DNA from 4 places in the Streptomyces sp. N35 genome. Region 3 is predicted to be linked to each of the others. Evidence: riboswitches for the same ligand, from Rfam matches in the RefSeq annotation. Region 3 holds a riboswitch; each other region holds the start of a gene.

Region 1 (5,325 bases), on a different contig from region 3:
GCAGGCGGCGAACGTGCGCTCCAGGGCCTCGGGGGCGAGGCGGCCGGTGCGGTCGACGCCCTGGCCGAGGCGGACGATCGTCATCCGGCGGTCCAGGTCGACGAGTTCACCCGTGGCGGGGTCGGCGTCGGCGACCAGGAGGCGGATCGAGTTCGTACCGCAGTCGATGGCGGCGACGCGGGTCACTCGGCACCGTCCCCGTCACCGGCGGACTCCCCTTCACCGGCGGACTCCGCGACCGTCACGCAGGCACCCTTGCGCCACCACTCCGGCAGCATCGCGAGCGCCTCGTCGCCGAGCGGGTTCACACCCGGTCCGGCCGCGAGCGAGTGGCCGACCAGAACGTGCAGGCACTTCACGCGGTCCGGCATACCGCCCGCCGACGGGAAGCCCTGGAGCACCTCGATCTCGTCGCGGCGCTTGATGTAGTCCTCGTGCGCGGCACGGTAGGCGGCGGCGAGCTCCGGGTCGGTCCCCAGGCGCTCGGTCATCTCCTTCATCACGCCGTTCGCCTCGAGCGTGCCGATGGCCGAGGAGGCCTTGGGGCACGTCAGGTAGTACAGCGTCGGGAAGGGCGTGCCGTCGGGCAGCCGGGGCGCGGTCTCGACGACATCCGGCTGGCCGCACGGGCAGCGGTGCGCGATGGCCCGCAGACCGCGCGGCGGGCGGCCGAGCTGCTGCTTGAAGGCCTCGACGTCGGCGTCGGTCGGCTCGGTGCGCGGGGTGGAGGGCGGCGGGGTTTCCATGCCTGGTCTTTCCATTGAAGAGAGCGGAACAGCAAAAGAGCGGGTGGATCAGTCGTCGGCCTGGCCGGCGCGGTCCATGGTGTCGACACCGTCGAAGAGGTTCACGTACCAGGCGCGGTCGGCGGTCGCCTTGGTGTCCTTGCGGCGCTCGCGGGCGGCGGACGGGTCGACCACGGTGTAGCCGGTCTCGCCGGGGTGCACCATGTGCAGCCGCTCGCGGGCCTGGCGCTCGATATAGGCCGGGTCCTGCCAGCGGGACTTCTCGTCGCGCAGCCGCTCGGTCTCGGCGCGCTCCTCGTCGAGGAGGCGCTGCTGCTCGGCGATGTCGGCGCGCTGGGCGACGTACTGCCTTATGGGATAGGCGAGCGCCACGATCAGCGAGCAGACGACCAGCGCGAGCAGTGCCGCGCGGCCGGTGAGCCGGGAGCGACGGGCCTGGCGGCGGGTCTGGGAACGGTAGACGCGGGCGGCGGTCTGTTCACCGAGCAGCCGGATCCGGGTGGTGGTGGAGAACCGGTCCCGGTCCCTCTTCGCTCCCATGCCCTCGCCTCCCCTTACACGCGTACGTCCCCGCACACGGTACGGGACCGGGTGCGGGGACGTACGTACGACTGGCTAGAGGCCTCGGCCATCAGCCACAAACGCCGTGATCAGCCCTTGAAGCGCGGGAAGGCGCTGCGGCCGGCGTACACCGCGGCGTCGTCGAGGATCTCCTCGATACGAAGGAGCTGGTTGTACTTGGCGACGCGCTCGGAGCGGGCCGGGGCACCGGTCTTGATCTGGCCGCAGTTGGTGGCGACGGCCAGGTCGGCGATGGTGACGTCCTCGGTCTCGCCGGAGCGGTGGGACATCATGCACTTGTAGCCGTTGGACTGCGCGAGCGAGACGGCCTCGAGGGTCTCGGTGAGCGAACCGATCTGGTTCACCTTGACCAGGAGGGCGTTCGCGGAGCCCTCCTCGATGCCGCGGGCCAGGCGCTCCGGGTTGGTGACGAAGAAGTCGTCGCCGACGATCTGGACCTTCTCGCCCAGCTTGTCGGTGAGGACCTTCCAGCCCGCCCAGTCGTCCTCGAACAGCGGGTCCTCGATGGAGACCATCGGGTACGCGGAGACGAGCTCCTCGTAGTACTCGGTCATCTCCGCGGCCGAGAGGGACTTGCCCTCGAACTCGTACTTGCCGTCCTTGTAGAACTCGGAGGCGGCGACGTCGAGCGCGAGCGCGATCTGCTGGCCGGGGATGTAACCGGCCTGCTTGATGGCCTCGACGATCAGGTCGAGGGCGGCGCGGTTGGAGTCCAGGTTCGGGGCGAAGCCGCCCTCGTCGCCGAGGCCGGTGGCCAGGCCCTTGCTCTTAAGGACGGACTTCAGCGTGTGGTAGACCTCGGTGCCCCAGCGAAGGGCCTCGGAGAAGGACTCCGCGCCGATCGGGGCGATCATGAACTCCTGGATGTCGACGTTGGAGTCGGCGTGGGAGCCACCGTTGAGGATGTTCATCATCGGAACGGGCAGCAGGTGCGCGTTCGGGCCGCCGAGGTAGCGGAACAGCGGAAGGTCGCTGGCCTCGGAGGCGGCGTGGGCGACGGCGAGCGAGACGCCGAGGATGGCGTTGGCGCCGAGGGAGCCCTTGTTGTCGGTGGCGTCCAGGTCGATCATGGCCTGGTCGATGAGGCGCTGCTCGGTGGCGTCGTAGCCGACGAGCTCCGGGCCGAGCTGCTCGATGACGGCCAGAACGGCCTTCTCGACACCCTTGCCCTGGTAGCGGTTGGCGTCTCCGTCACGGAGCTCCACAGCCTCGAACGCACCGGTGGAGGCACCGGACGGAACGGCAGCACGCCCGGTGCTGCCATCGTCGAGGCCAACCTCGACCTCGACCGTGGGGTTGCCTCGGGAGTCCAGGATTTCCCGGGCTACGACGACGTCGATGGACGGCACGAGCATCTCCTTCTGGGATGTGACGCTAGAAGTGCAGGGTCGCTTTGGCCTTGCGACAAGAGCCTAACCGGCTCTGAGGCTTCGGCCAGCCGACCGCCCGTCCCCTGGGACGAAAAGAGGCCCGAAGGCCCGTAATACGGGGCAGAAGGGCCTCTGACCGGACACCTTTATTACCGGCCGGTACGGAACGGGCCGGGCATATCGGGCAGGAGCGCAAGACCCCGGCCCGGCGGGGCGGGGGGGCCGGCGCGGGGGGGGGGGAGCGTGGGGGGAATCGCCGGGGGTGGCCGGCTCGGGTGGAGCCAGCGTGGCTCGGCTCAGGTGGAGCCGGCCTGGCTCAGCTCGGCTCAGCTCAGGTGGAGCTGCTGGCCCGGGAAGATGAAGTCCGCGTCGTCGACGATGTCGTCGTTCAGCTTGAAGAGCTTCTCCCAGCCGCCCTTGACGTCATGCGCCTCGGCGATCTTCGAGAGGGTGTCGCCGGACTTCACCTTGTACTCGCCGTCACCCTTCTCGACCTTCTTGCCGGTCGGGGTCTCGACGGTGCGCTGCGAGCGGTCGGCCTTCGGAGCGGACTCGCGCTGCGGCGCGGACTCCTGCTTCGGGGCCTGCTGCTGCGGAGCGGACTCCTGCGCGGCGCCGGCGCCGTTCGAGGCGTTGGACAGGCCCACGCCACAGCTCGGCCAGGCACCCTTGCCCTGGCCCGCGAGGACCTTCTCGCCGATGGCTATCTGCTGCGCCTTGGTGGCCTGGTCGGCGGTGGGCGCGTAGGCCGTGCCGCCGTAGCCGGACCAGGTGGAGGCCGAGAACTGCAGGCCGCCGTAGTAGCCGTTGCCGGTGTTGATCGACCAGTTGCCGCCCGACTCGCACTGGGCGACCTGGTCCCACTCGGAGGTGGTCGCGGCGGAGGCGGAGCCGGCGGTCATCAGCGGCGCGGCGATCGCGGTGCCGGCGACACCGGCCAGCGTGACGGCGCGGACGGCCTTCTCGCTCTTGGTCAGACGACGGTGCTTGCCAGTGCCCTTGCCCGAAAACAGCATGGAGTTTCCCCTCACCGACGCCTGCGAGGTGAGCTGTCGGGTTCGGGTGCAGTGAGTACCCGGTGTCCGAAATGAACGTGTATCCACGTATCGATATCGGACACTTCACCCCAAGCCGGGTTGGCGGTCTCTCAACCACCGCCCACGGCGCAAACCTTGGGTCCCCCGCTCCTGCCTACGGCGCATGACGCGACGACTGTTCCCGTACGTCCGCCGGCAGGATTCGGCGTGCGGTCGTCGGGGCTCACCAATGGCGAGCGGTCACGACCGTAAACGGGCAAACGCTCGAATTTCAAAGAGAATCGGGGGCGGTGAGACCCATCTCTCACTTCCCCCGAAGCTCCTTTATTACGGACATTCGCTGCCGAACTCGCCCATGTCCCTACCCCTGTTATCGCGTCAGTTCTGACCGAGCGCCAGGTCCTGGCCAGGCACGATGAGGTTCGGGTCGTCGCCGATGACCAGGCGGTTGCCGGCGTAAAGGGAAGTCCAGCCGCCCTCGACCTGCTGGTCGTCCGCGATGCCCCAAAGGCTGTCGCCGGGCCGCACGGTGTACGCGCCGTCCGCGGCGCCCGCGTCGCGCGCCTCGTCGTCACGCGAGGCATGCCGGCCGGAGGAGCCACGGTCGGCGTCGGCGGTGTCGTCGGGGGCGCGGTCGCCGCGGTGGCGGCCGGAGGAGTCGTCGGGCGAAGTGGCGGAATCGCCGCCGGAGTTGTCGGATTCGTCACTTCCGGCGGTGCCGCCGCCCTCCGTGCCGCCCGGAGTGGGCAGGTCGTCCGGAATGCCGGAATCGTCCGAGGGGGATGAGGGGGATACGGAGGAGCCGCCGAGGTTCCAGTCGCTCTCGCCGAACAGCGGGAGGTCACCGAGGCCGGGAGTGGCCGAGGCGGAAGGGTCACCAGTCGCCGAGGCGGAGGGGGCCGAGGGGTCCGAGGGGTCCGCAGTGGCCGAGGCGGAAGGGTCCGGCGATGCGGTCGATCCGTCCGCGTCCGACGTCGCGCCGCCGTCCGCCTTCTCGGACTTGTCCGTCTTGCCGGACTCGCCCTTGCCGTCCTGGGTCTTGTCCCGCTCGCTCTCCGGCGTGGCGCTCGGCGATGCCGTCACGAGCCCGGCGATCGGCGCGCACGTGGCCCAGGCCTGCGGGCCCTGCGCCGCGACGACCTTCTCGGCCACGGCTATCTGCTCGCCGCGGCTGGCCAGATCGGCGGTCGGCGCATAGTCGAGCCCGCCGAACTCCTCCCAGGTCGTTTGGTCGAACTGCAGCCCGCCGTAGTACCCGTTGCCGAAGTTCGCACTCCACACGCCGCCGCTCTCGCACTCGGCGAGGCGGTCCCAGCTGGAGCCGTCGGCCGCGCTCGCGCCCGTCGCGCCGAACAGCGGCAGGGCGAGCGCTGAGCCGGTGACGCCGGCTGCGACGACCAGGCCGGGGACCTGGCGGGGTCGACGGTGACGACCGTTCCCGGAAAGCATGTGAACGCCTTTCGCGTGACTGCACTGCTGAGGGACCACGGGGAACTCGGGCCCGTACATACGTCAGGTCCTGGGTCCCCAGTGGCAGCTGAGCTAAGCGGTGAACGTAGCCGCATTCGAACGTCAGTCACAAGTCGATGC
Region 2 (5,325 bases), on a different contig from region 3:
CCGCGCTCCGCCTCCTCGGCACGCCGCTCCGCCTGCCGCAGCGCCTCACCCGCGGCGAACGCGGCGATCAGCCAGGCCGCCTCGAGCGTGCCGCGGGCCCGGGCGAGCGCCTCACGCGCGGGTCCGTCGTGGAAGGCGAGAGCCGACAGATGAAGGACGAGGATCAGTGAGACCGACCCGATGACCGTGACGAGGTGGTGGCCGGCCCGCACCGCGCAGTACACGGCGACGAGATAGGCGACGGACAGGACGTCGAACCCGGCGGCCTGATAGCCGACCGCGCACAGCCCGGTGACGGCCAGCGTCACGAGCGGCGCCCGCCGACGCGCGACCAGTGCGAGGCCGCCGGCCGCGAGCAGCGCGTAGCCGAGGAGCCCCGCGCCTGCCTCGGGGGCGGGGCCTGCCAGGGCCGTCCCCACCAGGAGGGCCGCCACGGCGACGGCGACCAGCCAGTCCCTGGCACCCGGCGGGACACGCAGACGTCCAGTGTCCATGCGCGCACCCTAGCCCGGCGCGCCCCGCTGCCGAGTCGTGCCCGTGAAGGAGCGGACGGCTACCACGGACGCGGTATCCCCGGCGGATCTGCCACATGCGCGGTAGCCGGATGCACCGCAGGCAGCAGCGCGAAGTGTCCGCGTCTGCGGGACGACCGGGAGCGGTCCTGGCGGGACTCTCGAATCACACCACCCCGGCGGTCGAGCCGGAGACGAAGGAGGAGTCATGAACGCAACGCAGACCCTGATCGCGGCGGCCGACGGCGGAGTCATCGGTGACGGCCGCACCGGCGCCAACCTGGCCCTCGGAGTGGGCCTGTTGGGCGTGGTACTCGGCTGGCTGGCCCTGTCCCGCTTCGGCGGCCGCATCCGCTTCGGCACCGTACGGACCGCTGCCGTCTCCGCGATCGCCGTGGGGCTGGCCGGAACGTTCCTCGCCGTGCTGCACCTGGCCACCTCCGACGGCGGCCCCGGTACGGGCAACGGGCAGGTCGGCGCGGTCCTGGCCGTCCCGCTGGGTCTCGTCGCCATGGCCTTCGGCGCACGGGTCCTGACCCGCGCCAGCGGTGGTGCCCAGGCCCGTCGGTGACGCCGAAGCCACGCGAGCGAAGCCGCGCTCCGCCCCGACGGGCGGAGCGTTCGCCTGATGCGAGCTGTTGCTTCCCGCTGACCGACCCGGAGCGGATCGGTCAGCATGCAGAGGCCGGAGTGGATCGGTCAGCAAGCAGAGGCCGGAGCAGACCGGTCAGCAAGCAGAGGGGGATTCAGCGGGCCAGGGCGGACAGTCCGTCGCCCAGGACGCTCGCGCCCAAGAGGAGCATCACGATCACCGTGATCACGATGCTGTTGGTGACCATGAACTGTCTGAGGCCGTCCAGGAACGAAGCGGCGCGCTGTCCGCCGACGAGATCGATGACGACCGCGCCGAGCACGGTGCAGGAAGGGGTGAGCACGAACACGCCGATGGCCGCGGCCAGGCCGGCGTCATGAACGCGGGCTTCGGCGATCGCTGCGGCGGCGGACGCCGCAAGGACAAGGTTCTTGGGGTTGGCGCCTGACAGCAACGCGCCCAGCACCAACGCCCGCGCGGCCGTGGCCTCGCCGAGTGAGGCCATCCAGCGCGGCGGCTCGGCTTCGTCTGCGGCACGTGGGCGCCTCCACCACTTGCGTGCCCCCAGGACGACGAGGGTCGCGCCGGCCAGGACCCGTCCCCAGTCCGCGATCGCCGACGAGGTGCTGTCGGGGTCGTCGGCTCCGCCGAAGAGCACCGTGACGAGCGTCGACACGACGGCCAGGCCGCTCACCCATCCCACCGCGAACAGCAGCCCGTTGCGGCGGCCCTGCGTGCCGGACAGGATCAGGACGATGCCGATCAACGGGAACGGACTGAGCGCGACCGCCAACGCGGCCGGCAGGACGGCCCCCATCGTCTCGGTCAACACGCGCTCCTCTTTCCTCGCACGACCAGCGCTAGCGCTCCGCAACGGAGGCGGTGCTGCCCGGGCTCACCGTCGCGTGCGCTGCGGCTCTTCTCCACGGCCTCGCCGGTGACAGGCATGTCGAGCATCGACCAGTGCGGGTGATGGGGCGACTCGGCGGGACCGCGCGAGCGAGCCGTCCGCCGCGCGCGACGACGCGCGCGAGTGTTCCTGCCCCACCCCGGCCCCGACCCCACCCCGGTCCCGGCCCCGACCCCACCCCGGTCCCGGCCCCGACCCCACCCCGGTCCCGGCCCCGACCCCACCCCGGCCCCACCCCCGCCCTCGACGTCAGGATCACTCTCGACGTTCACCGAGGATGTCCGGCGAACCCGCCCTGCCCTCGACTCACCCCGCCCCGGTCCGCCCGAACGCCCCGCGCAGCAGCGCCCGAAGCGTGCCCGCGGCCGCGTCCGTCTCCTCCGCGCGGTACACCACCGAGATGGTCCGCCTGAGCGTCGAGGGTTCAAGTCGCCGTACACCCACGGGAGTCGATGCCATCCGCGCCACCATCTCCGGCACGACCGCCACCCCGAGCCCCGCACTGGCCAGGGCACAGACGACGGCGTACTCCGGAGTCTCCATCACCACTGAGGGCACCGCCCCGGCCGCCGCGAGCGCCGCCTCCACGCCACGCCGCCTGGGGTGGTCCGGCGCCATGGAGATCAGCGGCTGCCCGGTGAGCTCGGCGAGCGGCAGCCGGTCCGCGCCGGCCGCGAGCACATGCCCCGGCGCGGTGACGAGGACCAGCTCCTCGACGAGCAGCACCTCCGCCCGTACGGAACGCGGCAGCGGCTCCGCATCGGCCGGCTCATAGGTGTGGGTCAGAGCCAGGTCCACCTCGCCGTCCGCCACCGCCGCCACCCCGGCAGGGGGTTCGTACTGCGCGACGGCCAGCTCCACATCGGGATGCGCCCGCCGGAACGCACTGAGCGCAGGCGGCAGCAGATGGATCCCCGCCGTGGGAAAGGTCCCGATCCGCAGTCGTCCGCCGGACAGGCCGGACAGCTGCGCCAGTTCGAGCCGCGCCCGGTCCAGTTCGTCCAGGACCCGTCGCGCCCGCGCGACCAGGAGCTCACCGGCGGCCGTCAGACGTGCTCCGCGGTGATGCCGTACGAGCAGTGTGGCGCCCGCCTCCCGTTCCAGTTTGGCGAGCTGCTGGGAGAGCGCGGGCGCGGTGTAGCCCAGGCGCTGAGCGGCCCGGGTGATGGACCCTGCCTCCGATACGGCGACGAGGGCGGCCAGGCGGGTGGGGTCGTACATGAGGCCAGCCTAAAGCAGTGCTTAAGGCAGACCTTCAAGATTGCAAGTACCTGCTGAAGGCTGAACAGCGGCAGGCTGAACGTCATGGATGCCACGCTGCTCGCCTTCACGCTGCTCGCCGCGGGCCTGGTCGCCCTGCCCGGAGCGGACTTCGCCGTGGTCGTACGCGGCGCTCTCGCCTCCCGCAGAGCCGGGCTCGCCTGCGCCTTCGGAATCGCCGCAGGGCTGCTGCTGCACACGGTGCTCGCGGTGGCGGGTGTCGCGGCGGTCCTCGCGACCCTGCCGACGCTCTTCCGCGCCCTGCAGCTGGTCGGCGCCGCCTATGTGCTCTACCTGGGCATCCAGGCGCTGAACTCGCTGCGCCGCCCCCGTACCGACTCCCCGGGCGAGACGGTCACGTCTCCCGGGCTCACCGCCGCGGCGGCCCTGCGTCAGGGGTTCCTCACCAACGCCCTCAACCCGAAGGCGTCGATCACCTTCCTGAGCATCCTGCCGCAGTTCGTCCCCGACCAGGGCTCCGCGCTGCCGCGCACCCTGCTGCTCGCGACGATCGTGGTGGCCCTGGCGCTGCTCTGGTTCCCGCTGGTCGCGCTGCTCGTCGACCGTCTCGGCCGGCTCCTGCGCCGGCCACGGGCCGCGCGCGCCGTCGAGGCCGCCACCGGGATCGCCCTGACGGCACTCGGACTCGGGCTGCTCATCGCGCCGTTGGCCGCCTGACGGTCTGCCTCCCCGAGACGGGAGGCAGACCTCGCTTCATCAACGCGGCCAGGCGGGGCGGCTGTTCAGCGCACTCGCCCGTACCACACGCTCCTGGTCCAGATCTTCTCCAGGCGCACCTTCGAACCGGGCTTCGGGGAGTGCCAGATGCGGCCCTTTCCGGCGTATATGCCGACGTGGTACACATTCCGGCCCGAGTGGAAGAAGACCAGATCGCCGTAGGAGCGCTGGCTCGCCCTGATGTGCCGGGTCTTGTTGTACTGGGCCGCTGCCGTACGCGGCAGCTTCTTGCCCGCGCGCTTGTAGGAGTAGAGCGTCAGCCCGGAGCAGTCGAAGCGGCGCGGTCCTGTGGCTCCGTACTTGTACGGCGACCCCTTCTTCGACGCGGCGATCTGTACGGCCTTGGTGGCCACTGTCGCGGCCTCGGACTCGCTTGCTGCTCCTGGTACGAGAACGGTGCCGCCGACAACCGCGAGCGTGAGCGCCGAAGCGCTCCCGGCCCGCGTGATCAGAGACGGAACACGATGACGCGCAGTCATGCGCAACCCTTCGTCAGCCGCCTGTGAAGGATGACCTGTCGGATTCGGGCCAACGAAGATGCCCGGCCGCCTTTCCGTCACGGCTCGACTGCCGCGCCGGTCGGGCGACTTCACCCCAAGGGGCCGGATCCTGTCGTGGCGACAGGTCCCGAAACCCCGTACTGCCTGGGTCCTCCACTCCTGCCGAACCACCGATGTCGACCTGGCATCCGGGCGGCGGCAGGACTCAGCGTCCACCCGGACCGCCCCGCCGCTGCGGCGGGGGCTTGTCGTCGGAAGGGATCTTCACGCACCGCACGGTCGATTTCCGAGTAGAAACGGCCGTTTGTGAGGCTCCTCACGGCTGACCTGTTCGGGTGGACAAGGGTCGGTTACGCGCAGAGATCGGCGCCCCGACGACGCTCGTACCAGCGGCGGAATGAATCATTCCGCCTCGCGCGTACAGGTCTGGCGCAACATTTCTCATACATGTGGCGTCGACCTGATTACGCCATCAGGGGGAGCGCGATCGGCCTAGCAGATGGCGCCCGCAGACGCCTCTCAATCCCCGCGAGCAGACATTCCTCAACTCACGGAAGCAGGAGCCTCCTCAGCTCACGGAGGCGGGCGGCACCGAGACCCGTTGACTGCGCCGCTCACCGTCGAGCGTGCGCAGCGCCCGCGCGAGGGTCTTCGCATGCACCTCGTTCTCACCCCGGCGATGCATCGCGTCCAGCGCCTCGCGCAACTGCACCGCCTTCGCGACCAGTGCCTGGGCGGCGCGCAGACCGCTGTAGGTGTCGCGCCCGCGCGCGGGGTTGATCCGGCCGAGCAGATCGACGACTTCCAGATAGC
Region 3 (5,325 bases):
CGCATATGACCGCGCTCGAGATGCTGCGTGCCAGAGGGACTCGGAGAGCTGACCGATACGCCCGAAGCGCCGGTTCACGAGCGGGTGATGTGCTACGGACCCGGACACAGGAGGCGTTCGGGCACCCTCTAGGCTCCGGGCCATGGACGTACTCATCAACGTGTTCGTCGCGCTGCACATCATCGGTATCGCCTCGCTGCTCGGCGGTTTCCTCACGCAGATGAAGGCGATGGGCGAGAACGCCGCGCGCTTCACCCCGGCGATGCTGCACGGCGCGCTCACCATGCTGGTCACGGGCGTGGCCCTGGTCGGCCTCAACCAGGCCGACGACCAGACCGTGAACAACATCAAGATCGGCGTGAAGCTCGCCGTCCTGATCGTGATCCTCGGTCTCGTCTACGTGAAGCGTGACGAGGAGAAGGTCGACAAGGGGATGTTCGCGGCGGTCGGTGCCCTGACCACCGCGAACATCTTCATCGCGACCCTGTGGACCTGATTCCCCGGGGCCTGGCTGCCCGGACCTGACTGCCCGGTCCTGACTGCCCGGACCTGATTCCCCGCTACGCCGGGCGTACGACGCTGTGGATCGGCATGTAGTAGATCGACTCGACCCGCACGTTGGCGCCCGGCTTCGGCGCGTGGATCATCTCGCCGTTGCCGATGTAGATGCCCACGTGGCTGATGTCGTCGTAGAAGAAGACCAGGTCACCGGGCTTGGCGTTGTCGACGCTCACGGTCGTGCCGGCCTTCACCTGGTCCCAGGTGGTGCGCGGCAGTGAGATCCCCGCCCGCGCCCACGCCTTCTGCGTGAGACCGGAGCAGTCGTACGAGTCGGGACCTGCCGCTCCCCATACGTACGGCTTGCCGATCTGGGACTGCGCGAACGCGATCACCTTCTCGGCCTTGGCCGCGTAGGCGTCACCGGAGTCGGAGGCGGGCGGATCGGCCGGCTCCTCGGCGGCCTCCTCCTGCGCGGCCTCTTCCTTGGCGGCCTGCTCGGCCGCCGCCTTGCGCTTGGCCTCTTCCTCCGCGGCCTGCTTACGGGCCAGCTCCTCGGCCTTGCGCTTGGCCTCGGCCTCCCGCTTGCGCTCCAGCTCGGCGAGGCGCGCCTTCTCCTCCGCCGTCAGCTTCGACAGCAGCTCACGCGCCTCGCCCAGCTTCTTCTGCACGTCCTGCTTGCTGGTCTTGAGGTCGCCCTCGGACTCGGAGAGCTGCGCGAGGGAGTCGGTGGCCTCGTCCCGCTTGTCGTTCGCCTGCGTCTGGAGCGACTTGAAGTCCTCGACGGCCTTCTGCTGCTGGCCGGAGAGCCGCCCCATCAGCTGGCGCTGCGCGAAGTAGTCGTCGGGGTTGTCCGACAGCAGAAGGACGGCGGTGTCGGACGAAGTGCCGTTGCGGTACTGCGCGGCCGCGATCTGGCCGAGCTCGCGCCGGGCATCGTTCACCTTCTCGGTGCGCTGGGCGACCTCGTCCTGGAGGTCGTTCAGCTTGTCGCGCTGCTGGTCGGACTTCTCCTTGGCCAGGTTGTACTTCTGGGTGGCGGAGCCGGCCTCGCGGTAGAGATCGTCGACTTTCTTCTGCACCTCCTCGAGGGAGGGCTTGTCGGGCTCGGCGGGCGCGGCGTTCGCGGTCTGCGCCAGCAGCGCCACGGAGGTCAGCGCGGCCGAGGTGATCCCGACGGCATGCGAGGTACGTATTCGACTGGTCCGCGGCTTGCGGTGCGACGCCAAGACCGGCGCTCCTTCCAGTTGGCGCCTACCGGGTTAGCTGTCGGGTTCGGGCGGTATGGAAGGTCTGCCCTACGGGACGTTGGGGGCGTCCCGATTCACCCCAGGTGTTGGGTGGGTCCCCGGCTCCGGATCGCCTTGACGACGCCCCGGACTCAGCGCAGGCCACGCGGTCCCGGCGATGGTCGCCGGCGGGGGTACGAGCGGCCCGGAAGCACGCTAGCCAACTCGTGTGGCTGCTGTGAAGGTTGATGTGCGATATGCCCGATACATTTTCGTGACCTTGGCGACTCGGCGCCGACGCCCCCGTCCCCTATGTCTTCGCTTGTCACCACAACAGGAGTTTTACCGAGGCGCCTTGACCTCCGACGCCTCCCCTCCCCGGCCCCTCCCCGGCCCCTCCCCGGCTCCTCCCCGACTCCTTCCCGCTCCTCCCCGGCTCCTCCAGCGATTCCTCCTGCAAACCCTCCGGTAATCTGACGCTTTCCCCACAAGGAGTTGCGTAAGTGGAGTTCCGGCTGCTCGGAGCGGTTTCCGTCGCCACCGAGACCGGTGAACTGCCACTCGGCCCCGCCAAGCGGCGCAGCCTGCTCGCCGCGCTGCTGCTGCGGCCCAACCACCCCGTTCCCGTGGACCAGTTGACGGCCGCGCTGTGGGACCACGAGCCGCCGACGCGGGCCCGGAGCGTGATCCAGGGCCATGTGTCGCGGCTGCGGGCCCTGTTCGCAGGGGTGGAAGCGGACGTGTACGGCGTCGAACTGCTCACCCAGGGCACGGCGTACGTGCTGCGCATGCCGGAGAGCCTCCTGGACGCCCACCGCTTCGAGGAACTGGTGGCGCTGGCCCGCGGTCAGCGGACGCCGGCCGACGCCGTCGCGATGTACCAGGAGGCCCTCTCGCTGTGGCAGGGTCCCGCCCTGACCGGAGCGCACCCGAGCCCGCCGCTGCAGGCCGCCGCGCACGCGCTGGAGGAACTGCGGCTCGCCACCGTGGAACTGCTGGCCGCCGAGTACACACGGCTCGGCGAGCACGCGCGGGCCGCGGCCGTACTGCGCGTGGAGGCGGACGTTCATCCGCTGCGCGAATCGCTGGCGGCCGCGCTGATGACGGCCCTGCAGCGGGCGGGCCGCCGTTCGGAAGCGCTGGACCGGTTCCACCGCACGCGGCGGCTGCTCGCCGATGAGCTGGGCGTAGATCCGGGGCACGAGCTGGCGGACGCGTATGCGGTGGCGCTGCGGGGGGAGGAGCTGGGCGGGGCGGGAGGTGCGCGCGGCGGCACGGGCATCGCGGCGGAACCCTCCTCGCCGTCGATGACACCCATGGCGCCCCTGCAACCGGAGCCGCACTCTCCCGAACTCCACTCTCCCGGACCGCTCGCTCCCGAGCCGCGCTCTCCCGGACCGCACGCTCCCGAGCCGTACTATCCCGGACCGCACGCTGCTGAGCCGCACGCTCCCGAGCCGCCGTCTCCCACCCCCCTCGCCGACACCATCGACCTCCTGCCCCGCATGCCGCGCGGCTTCCACGGCCGGGCCGCCGAACTCACCGCCCTGTCCCGCGCCGCCGCGGGGGAGGCCCCCGTGTGCCTGGTCACCGGGCCCGCGGGCGTGGGCAAGACGGCCCTCGTGGTGCACTGGGCGCACCGCAACCGCGCCGCGTTCCCCGGCGGACTGCTCTACGCCGACCTGCGCGGCTTCAGCGACACCGGCACCGTGCCCCGTATCGACGTGCTGCGTGAATTCCTGCTCGCGCTCGGGGTCGCGCCGCACCGGATCCCCGAGTCGGCCGAGGGCGCGTCCGCGCTGTTCCGTTCCCTTGCCGCCGACCGCCGGCTTCTCGTCGTACTGGACAACGCGCACGGTTCCGCCCAGGTCAGAGAGCTGCTGCCGGGCGGCACCGACTGCGTCACCGTCGTCACCAGCCGCTACCGGCTGCGCGGTCTGATCGCCTCCGACGCCGCCCGGCCCGTGCCCGTCGACGTCCTCGGCCCGGACGACGGCACCGCGCTGCTCGCCGCCGTGCTCGGCAAGGAGCGGGTCCTCGCGGAGGCGGTGGCCGCGCGCCGCCTCGCCGAACTCTGCGGCGGTCTGCCGCTCGCCCTGCGGGTCGCCGCCGCCCGCCTCGCGGACCAGCCGGACTGGTCGCTGAGCGAGATGAGCGCCGAACTGTCCGACGCCTCCCGCAGGTTGAGCCTCCTGGACGTGGAGGACACGGGCGTGCGCGCCGCCCTGCGGCTCACCGCGAGCCGGCTTCCCGCGGCCGCCGCGCACCACTTCGCCCACATCGGCAGGCACCCCGGCACCCATTTCGACCGCTACACCGCCGCCGCCCTCGCGGGTACGGACCCGGACGCGGCGGAGGCCGCCCTCGACCGGCTCGCCGCGGCCCACCTCGTCATCCGCACGGCGCCGGGCCGGTGGACGCTGCACGATCTCGTACGGCTGTACGCGCGCGGCCTGGACGCCGGACCGGAGGCGCTGCTGCGGGGGCTCGACCACACCGTGGCCACCGCCCTGGCCGCGGCGGACGCCGCCGAACCTGGCGACGAGCCGTGCTTCGATCTGCCCGCCGACTTCCAACAGCCCTCGGCCATACGGGAGTTCCGCGGCCGCGAGGACGCCATGGCCTGGTACGCCGCCGAACGCGACGATCTGACCCTGGCGGTGGGCGCCGCGCACACCGCCGGACTGCACGGCAGAACCTGGCGGATCGTGCTCGGTCTGTGGCCGCAGATGGCCTGGCGGGTCCGTGACGGCTGGACTCCCTTGCTGCGTACGGCACTTGAGGCCGCCCGCGCCGACGGAGACCTCCGGGCGGAGGGCCGGGTCCTCGCGCTGCTCGGCTGGGTTCTGACCGAGGAGGGCCTCGTCGGGCAGGCGCTGGAACACTTGGAGGCCGCCCCGGCGCTCGCGTCCCGCGCGGGAGATCCGCACGGCGAGGCCACGGCGCTTGTCAACCTGTCGCTCGCCCAGGCCGCACTCGGTAGCCCGCGGGAGGCCGCCGAAGGGTGCGTACGGGCGGCGGAACTGGCGCGCGCGGCAGGCGACTTGCCCAGCGAACGCCTGGCCCTGCACCACCTCGCCCGGCACCGGCTCGACGCCCGGCAATGGAAGTCGGCCCTCGACACGGCCACCGCCGCGCTCGCCCTCGACGGCTCCCCGGATCCCTCCGGTGCCTCGCGGGTGCTCCTCCTCACGACGGCCGGGCAGGCGCTGCTCGGCCTGGGCGAACAGGCCGAGGGCATCCGGCGCCTGGAGGACGCGGCCGACGAGGCGGAGGCCGCCGGCTACGACGAGGGTGCGGTGCGGGCGCTCGGCGCGCTGCTCGAGGTGTCGGCGGACGTGGGACTGCGCGCACGCTACGACACGGCTCGTCTACGGCTCGCGACCGTACGGCCGTAATCCGCTCGTACGTCCCTGACCTGTCATGCGCTCGTACGCCCCTGACCTGTCGTCCGCGCATACGTCCCTGACCTGTCATGCGCTCGTACACCCCTGCCCTGTCATCCACTCGTACGCCCCTGACCTGCCCTTTCGCCGGACCGCAGCAGACGTCAGCGGGACGTCAGCGCGGCGTGAGCGAAGCGCCAGCGGGCCGGGAC
Region 4 (5,325 bases), on a different contig from region 3:
CTGATGGTGCTGCCCGCGCAGCGCCGGCGCGGTGTGGCGACCCGGCTCACGGACCTGCTGCTCTCGCGCCTGGGCACGGACCTGGTGGTGGCGGGCGTCGACGGGGACAGGGCCGGGACGAGGGAACTGCTCCGCGCGTGGGGCTGGAAGGAACTGCCCGCCCCCACCGGTCGGAGCTCGCCGTCCCCGGGCCGTGAGGTGTGGGCGCGCTGGCCGGTGCGGTGAGGTGAGCGCTCCCTTGCGGTGACGTACCGGCGAGGCGCAGGCAGGGGCCCGGACGCGCGGTGCGGGGGCCTGGACGCACGGGGGAGGGATCGGACGCACGGGGCAGGGATCGGACGCACGGGGCAGAGTCCGGACGCACGAAGGCCCGGCGCGTTTTCACGTGCCGGGCCTTCGTCCTGAGTAGCGGGGACAGGATTTGAACCTGCGACCTCTGGGTTATGAGCCCAGCGAGCTACCGAGCTGCTCCACCCCGCGTCGGTAAACACAACTGTACGCCATCCGCGGGACACCTCGCGCCACGGTTTTCCGCGAGGCCGGAAATCCTGGACCCGGCGGCGCCTCCGTGACCAGGCGGGCGGCACCCGCGGTCACCTGATCGGCCCGCACGGATTCGCCGCCCGACCCGCCTGCGGGAACCCTGGTGAGGTGCGCGGCGGTGGCCCGCGGCTGCCGGGAGCGACGAAGAGGAGCTCCCGGAAACCCCGGGACACGTCACACCGGGTCGGACGGTGGCAGGAGACAGGCCGGTGGGGAAGCGAGGACGACGGCACACGGCCAAGGACGCGGACGCGTACGAGGCCCGCCCCGGGATCACCCGCACCCGCGCCTTCGTCAGGACCCTGCCGCTGCTGCTCATCGGCGGTGGACTGCTGCTCACGTTCGTGACGCCGCCCAAGTTCACCGGGGCTCCGCTCTTCTCCGCCGCGCCGCTGATCGCCGCACCGTTCTTCTCGCTGGCCAATACCCTCCTGACGGGCTTCATCGCGGTCGGTGCGCTCACCGGGCTGCACCTTTACAACGGGACCGCGGGCAAGACCGAGTCCCTCACCGAGATCGTGACGGTGGTCACCGTCGCCGTGCTCGCGGTGCTGATCAACCGGGTCGTCACCCGTAGCAGCGAGCAGCTGGCCTCCGCCCGCAGTATCGCCGTGGCCGCCCAGCGGGCCGTACTGCCGGAGCCGGCTGCCCGGATCGGGGGTCTCGAGGTCGCGGCGCGGTACGAGGCGGCGCAGGCGGACGCGTTCATCGGCGGTGACCTGTACGCGGTGCAGGACACCCCGCACGGGGTGCGGCTGATCGTGGGGGACGTACGGGGCAAGGGCCTGGGGGCGGTGGAGGCCGTGGCCGTCGTCATCGGCGCCTTCCGTGAGGCCTCCGAGCAGGAGGCCTCACTGGAAGCGGTCGCGCTCCGCCTGGAGCGGGCGCTGGCCCGCGAGGGGACCCGGCGGGACGGGCTCGACGCGGTGGAGGGGTTCACGACCGCGGTGCTCGCGGAGATCTCGCACGAACACGGCGCCGTACGGCTCATCAACCGCGGGCATCCGGAACCGCTGCTCCTGCACCCGGACGGAAGGCTGCAGATCCTCGCGCCCGAGCAGGCCGCGCTGCCGCTGGGGATGAGCGATCTGGCGTCCTGGCCGGACCGCGGGGTGACGGCCGAGCTGCCGGCGGGGGCGATGCTGCTGTTCTACACGGACGGCCTGAGCGAGGCGCGCAGCGCCGAGGGGGTCTTCTACGATCCGGCGGCGCGGCTCGAAGGGCGGATGTTCCCCGGGCCCGACTCCCTGCTCTCCGCGCTCGTCGAGGAGGTGCGCGAGCACACCGGCGGCGGAGCGCCCGACGACATGGCGCTGCTCGCGATCGCGCGGCCGGCCGCGCGGGCCGTGATGTCACCGAAGGTGACCGAGGGGCAGCCCTCCGCATAACAATTGATGCACCGTCAGAATTCTGATGACAGTGACTTGTCTCAACTTCCTTGGCGACTCGTCCGATTCCGACCCCTCGTGTCCCCTAAGTCCAGGCCAAAGCAGCTAACGATCTGTCGGAACGGCTTGGAATCCCGGGCCCCCGTCTATTAACGTTCGATAACGCAGCGCGGTCGTCCCAGCCGTCACAAGAGATGGCTCCGTGCGCACACGCTTAATCCCGCAAGGGAGCCGGGGAACCACTTTTTGGGGTGAATCGGGCATGCGGCACCTTCTTCGAAGGCGTCAACGCCCGTAGGAAACCTTCCTGTTCCGAACCCGTCAGCTAACCCGGTAGGCGAGAAGGAAGGAAAGGAGTCTGCCCTCGTGGCGACCCCCGCAGGCCGTGGTACCACCGCCGATCCGTATTTCGCGGACGGCACCCAGGAGTTCAGGTTCGATGACGAGCCCTGGGAGGAGTGGAACCCGACCGAGGAGTCCATACGTCCCGTCCGGGGCAAGCACCGAGCCGCCAAGCAGCGCGGCGGACTTGCCCGCAGCCCCCCCGTTCTCGGCGTCGGTGCCATACCCGCCGTCGGCGCGGGCGGCATAGCCACCGCTAAGGACAAGCCGCCGGTCCCGATCTCCATGCCGGACCTCGGCGAGCAGGCCAAGAAGATTCCCGTCGTCGGCTCCCTGATATCCGACGACTCCGACTCCGGTGCCGACGGGCAGTCCGGTGTCGCGCAGGCCACCGCGGCCACGCTGCCCGTGGCCGCCACCAGCTCCAGCGAGCAGTCCACCGCCGACGCGGGCGAGGCCCTGCGGGCCCGGATCCTGGAGCAGGCGCAGAACCAGGAGGACGAGGCGGACGCCGCCGCTCAGGCCGCTGCCGAGCAGGCCGCCGCCGAACTGGCCGCGAAGGCCGCCGCCGAGAAGCAGGACGCCGCCGAGAAGGCCGAGGCGGAGGCCAAGCGCAAGGCGGAGGAAGAGGCCAAGCGCAAGGCCGAGGCGGAGCGCCTGGCCAAGCTGGCCAAGAGCTACTCGCTCCCCACCACCTCGTACACGATCACTTCGACGTTCGGGCAGGCCGGTTCCATGTGGTCCTCCGGGTCGCACACGGGTCTGGACTTCGCTGCTCCCACAGGTACCCCCATCAAGTCCGTCCACACCGGCACCGTCAAGGAGGCCGGCTGGTCCGGCTCGTACGGCTACCGCACCGTGGTCGAGCTCGCGGACGGTACGGAGATCGCGTACAACCACCAGTCGTCGATCGGCGTCAGCGTCGGCCAGAAGGTCACGACCGGCGATGTCATCGGCCGCGTGGGCTCCACCGGCAACTCCACCGGACCGCATCTGCACCTCGAGGTCGAGACTTCGGGCGGCAGCCTGATCGACCCGATGGCCTGGCTGCAGAGCAAGGGCCTCAACCCCTGATTTCCGTACGGAACTTGTGAGCGCCGTAGGGGTACGGCGTACCTGAACCCCGGCAGTCCTGACGGCAACCCCCCGACGTCAGGGCTGCCGGTTTTGGGGTTCCATGGGTGATTTGCGCGCGTTTCATGGGTGCTTCACGGGGCTTCACGGGGCTTCGCGGGCAAGGAATAGCGGCTTCCCGTGCGGGTGTTGATCACTTCATGACCTCCTTGCGCCCCCTCGGCTCCTCCGACCTCGAAGTCCATCCGCTCTGCCTCGGCGGCAACGTCTTCGGCTGGACCGCCGACGAGACCCGGACCTTCGCCGTACTCGACGCGTACAGCGCGGGCGGCGGCAACTTCATCGACACCGCCGACTCCTACTCGGCCTGGGCCCCCGGCAACCAGGGCGGCGAGTCCGAGACCCTGATCGGCAAGTGGCTGGCCGCGCGCGGCAACCGTTCCGATGTCGTCATCGCCACCAAGGTCGGCGCGCACCCCGCGTACAAGGGCCTCTCGGCGGCCACCATCAAGGCCGCCGCAGAGGAGTCGCTGCGCCGGCTCGGGACCGACTACATCGACCTGTACTACACGCACTTCGACGATGAAGGCGTGCCGGTCGAGGAGATCGTCACCGCGCTCGACGCGCTGGTGCGCGAGGGCAAGGTGCGGGCCGTGGCCACCTCGAACCTCACCGCCGAACGCCTCCGGGAATCACTGGAGTTCGCCGAGCGTGAGGGCCTTGCCCGGTATGTGGCGCTTCAGCCGCACTACAACCTTGTTTCACGTGAAACGTACGAGGGTTCGAAGCAGGAGCTCGCCTCGCAGTGGGGTCTGGCCGCCGTGCCGTACTACGCGCTGGCCTCCGGCTTCCTCACCGGCAAGTACCGCCCCGGCGCCGAGGTCGACAGTCCGCGCGCGGGCGGTGCGGCCAAGCACCTGGAGACCGAGCGCGGCCGGCGGGTGCTCGATGCCCTCGACGCCGTGGCGAAGGCGCACGACGCCGAACTCGCCACGGTGGCGCTCGCCTGGCTCGCGGCCCAGCCGACGGTGGTCGCGCCGATCGCCTCGGCGCGCACCGTGGAGCAGCTGCCGGCGCTGCTCGCGGTGGGGGAGCTGACGCTCACGGACGAGGAGCTGCGACTCCTGACGGCGGCTTCCGCCTAGCAGTCCGGTCTCTGCCGTGTACGCGCGCCGCCCGCTCAGCCCGCGGGCGGCGCGTACGGGTCGGGGGCCGCGTACGGGCCGCCGAGGGGCTGCTGCGGGTGTGGGTAGCCGTACCCCGGCTGGCTCGGGATGTACGGGATGTAGGGAATCTGCGGGCCGGGCACCGTCATCGGCCCGTATGGGTTCGCGTACGGGGCGTACTGCCGCGGGAACGCCGGCGCCGTCATCCGTGCCGCATGGTCGAGAGCGGGGCGCGAGGGTCCCCGACGGGACCAGAGCGCCTGCAGCAACTCCCTTTCCCGGGCGACGAAATCGGCGCCCGCACGGCCGCTGCGGCCCCGGTGGCGCAGGAACGCCAGGGCCGTGGCGAGGGAGATGTACTCGCGGACGGTGCGCGCCACGTCCTTGCCGTGGGCCCCTGCCGCGTACTGGCGCGCCATGCGGCGGGCGCGCAGGGTGCCGAGGGCGTACGGCTCGGGGGCGGTGAGCCAGCCGGCGGCGACGTACGCGGGAAGTTCCTCGCGGACCGTGCGCAGTTCGCGCTGGCGGCTGTAGATCGTCAGCCAGGTCAGCAGGCCGAACGACGGGACCATGAAGCCGACGTAGACGAAGAAGAAGCCCAGGCCGCCGAAGGAGGCGGAGCCGTTCCACGCGGCGTGCATCCCCATCGCGAGCAGCAGGCCGGCGACCGGGAACAGGATCCGGCGGAGGCGGTGCCGGTCGGCGGCGAGGGCGGCGAAGCCGAAGCCGATGCCGGTGAGGACCGTGAACAGCGGGTGGGCGAACGGGGACATCACGATGCGGACGAAGAAGGTCGCCGCGGTGACCGAGTC

What was found. A riboswitch is a leader RNA that binds a small molecule or an ion and turns the genes downstream of it on or off. The one in region 3 is predicted to bind cyclic di-AMP.
Region 1: linked by a shared signal. The riboswitch ahead of JAO81_RS28185 (transglycosylase family protein) and the one ahead of JAO81_RS27500 (C40 family peptidase) in region 3 are both predicted to bind cyclic di-AMP.
Region 2: linked by a shared signal. The riboswitch ahead of JAO81_RS05025 (C40 family peptidase) and the one ahead of JAO81_RS27500 (C40 family peptidase) in region 3 are both predicted to bind cyclic di-AMP.
Region 4: linked by a shared signal. The riboswitch ahead of JAO81_RS32030 (M23 family metallopeptidase) and the one ahead of JAO81_RS27500 (C40 family peptidase) in region 3 are both predicted to bind cyclic di-AMP.

What each region holds. Positions count from the first base shown of each region.
Region 1 is NZ_JAEIMH010000059.1:12,734-18,058, reverse strand. Features, by position in the region: gene JAO81_RS28205 (Ppx/GppA phosphatase family protein) at 1-186, opposite strand, end outside; gene JAO81_RS28200 (DUF501 domain-containing protein) at 183-746, opposite strand; gene JAO81_RS28195 (septum formation initiator family protein) at 795-1,286, opposite strand; gene eno (phosphopyruvate hydratase) at 1,397-2,683, opposite strand; gene JAO81_RS28185 (transglycosylase family protein) at 3,025-3,714, opposite strand; cyclic di-AMP (ydaO/yuaA leader) riboswitch at 3,718-3,907, opposite strand; gene JAO81_RS28180 (transglycosylase family protein) at 4,114-5,184, opposite strand.
Region 2 is NZ_JAEIMH010000006.1:87,746-93,070, reverse strand. Features, by position in the region: gene JAO81_RS05050 (sensor histidine kinase) at 1-494, opposite strand, end outside; gene JAO81_RS05045 (DUF6223 family protein) at 721-1,083, shown strand; gene JAO81_RS05040 (GAP family protein) at 1,259-1,933, opposite strand; gene JAO81_RS05035 (LysR family transcriptional regulator) at 2,321-3,235, opposite strand; gene JAO81_RS05030 (LysE family translocator) at 3,320-3,952, shown strand; gene JAO81_RS05025 (C40 family peptidase) at 4,018-4,491, opposite strand; cyclic di-AMP (ydaO/yuaA leader) riboswitch at 4,495-4,695, opposite strand; gene JAO81_RS05020 (hypothetical protein) at 5,081-5,325, opposite strand, start outside.
Region 3 is NZ_JAEIMH010000056.1:39,842-45,166, forward strand. Features, by position in the region: gene JAO81_RS27495 (hypothetical protein) at 143-496, shown strand; gene JAO81_RS27500 (C40 family peptidase) at 561-1,727, opposite strand; cyclic di-AMP (ydaO/yuaA leader) riboswitch at 1,734-1,895, opposite strand; gene JAO81_RS27505 (AfsR/SARP family transcriptional regulator) at 2,231-5,125, shown strand.
Region 4 is NZ_JAEIMH010000076.1:8,806-14,130, reverse strand. Features, by position in the region: gene JAO81_RS32045 (hypothetical protein) at 1-225, shown strand, start outside; tRNA gene JAO81_RS32040 (tRNA-Met) at 407-480, opposite strand; gene JAO81_RS32035 (PP2C family protein-serine/threonine phosphatase) at 753-1,931, shown strand; cyclic di-AMP (ydaO/yuaA leader) riboswitch at 2,133-2,286, shown strand; gene JAO81_RS32030 (M23 family metallopeptidase) at 2,298-3,347, shown strand; gene JAO81_RS32025 (aldo/keto reductase) at 3,548-4,492, shown strand; gene JAO81_RS32020 (PrsW family intramembrane metalloprotease) at 4,528-5,325, opposite strand, start outside.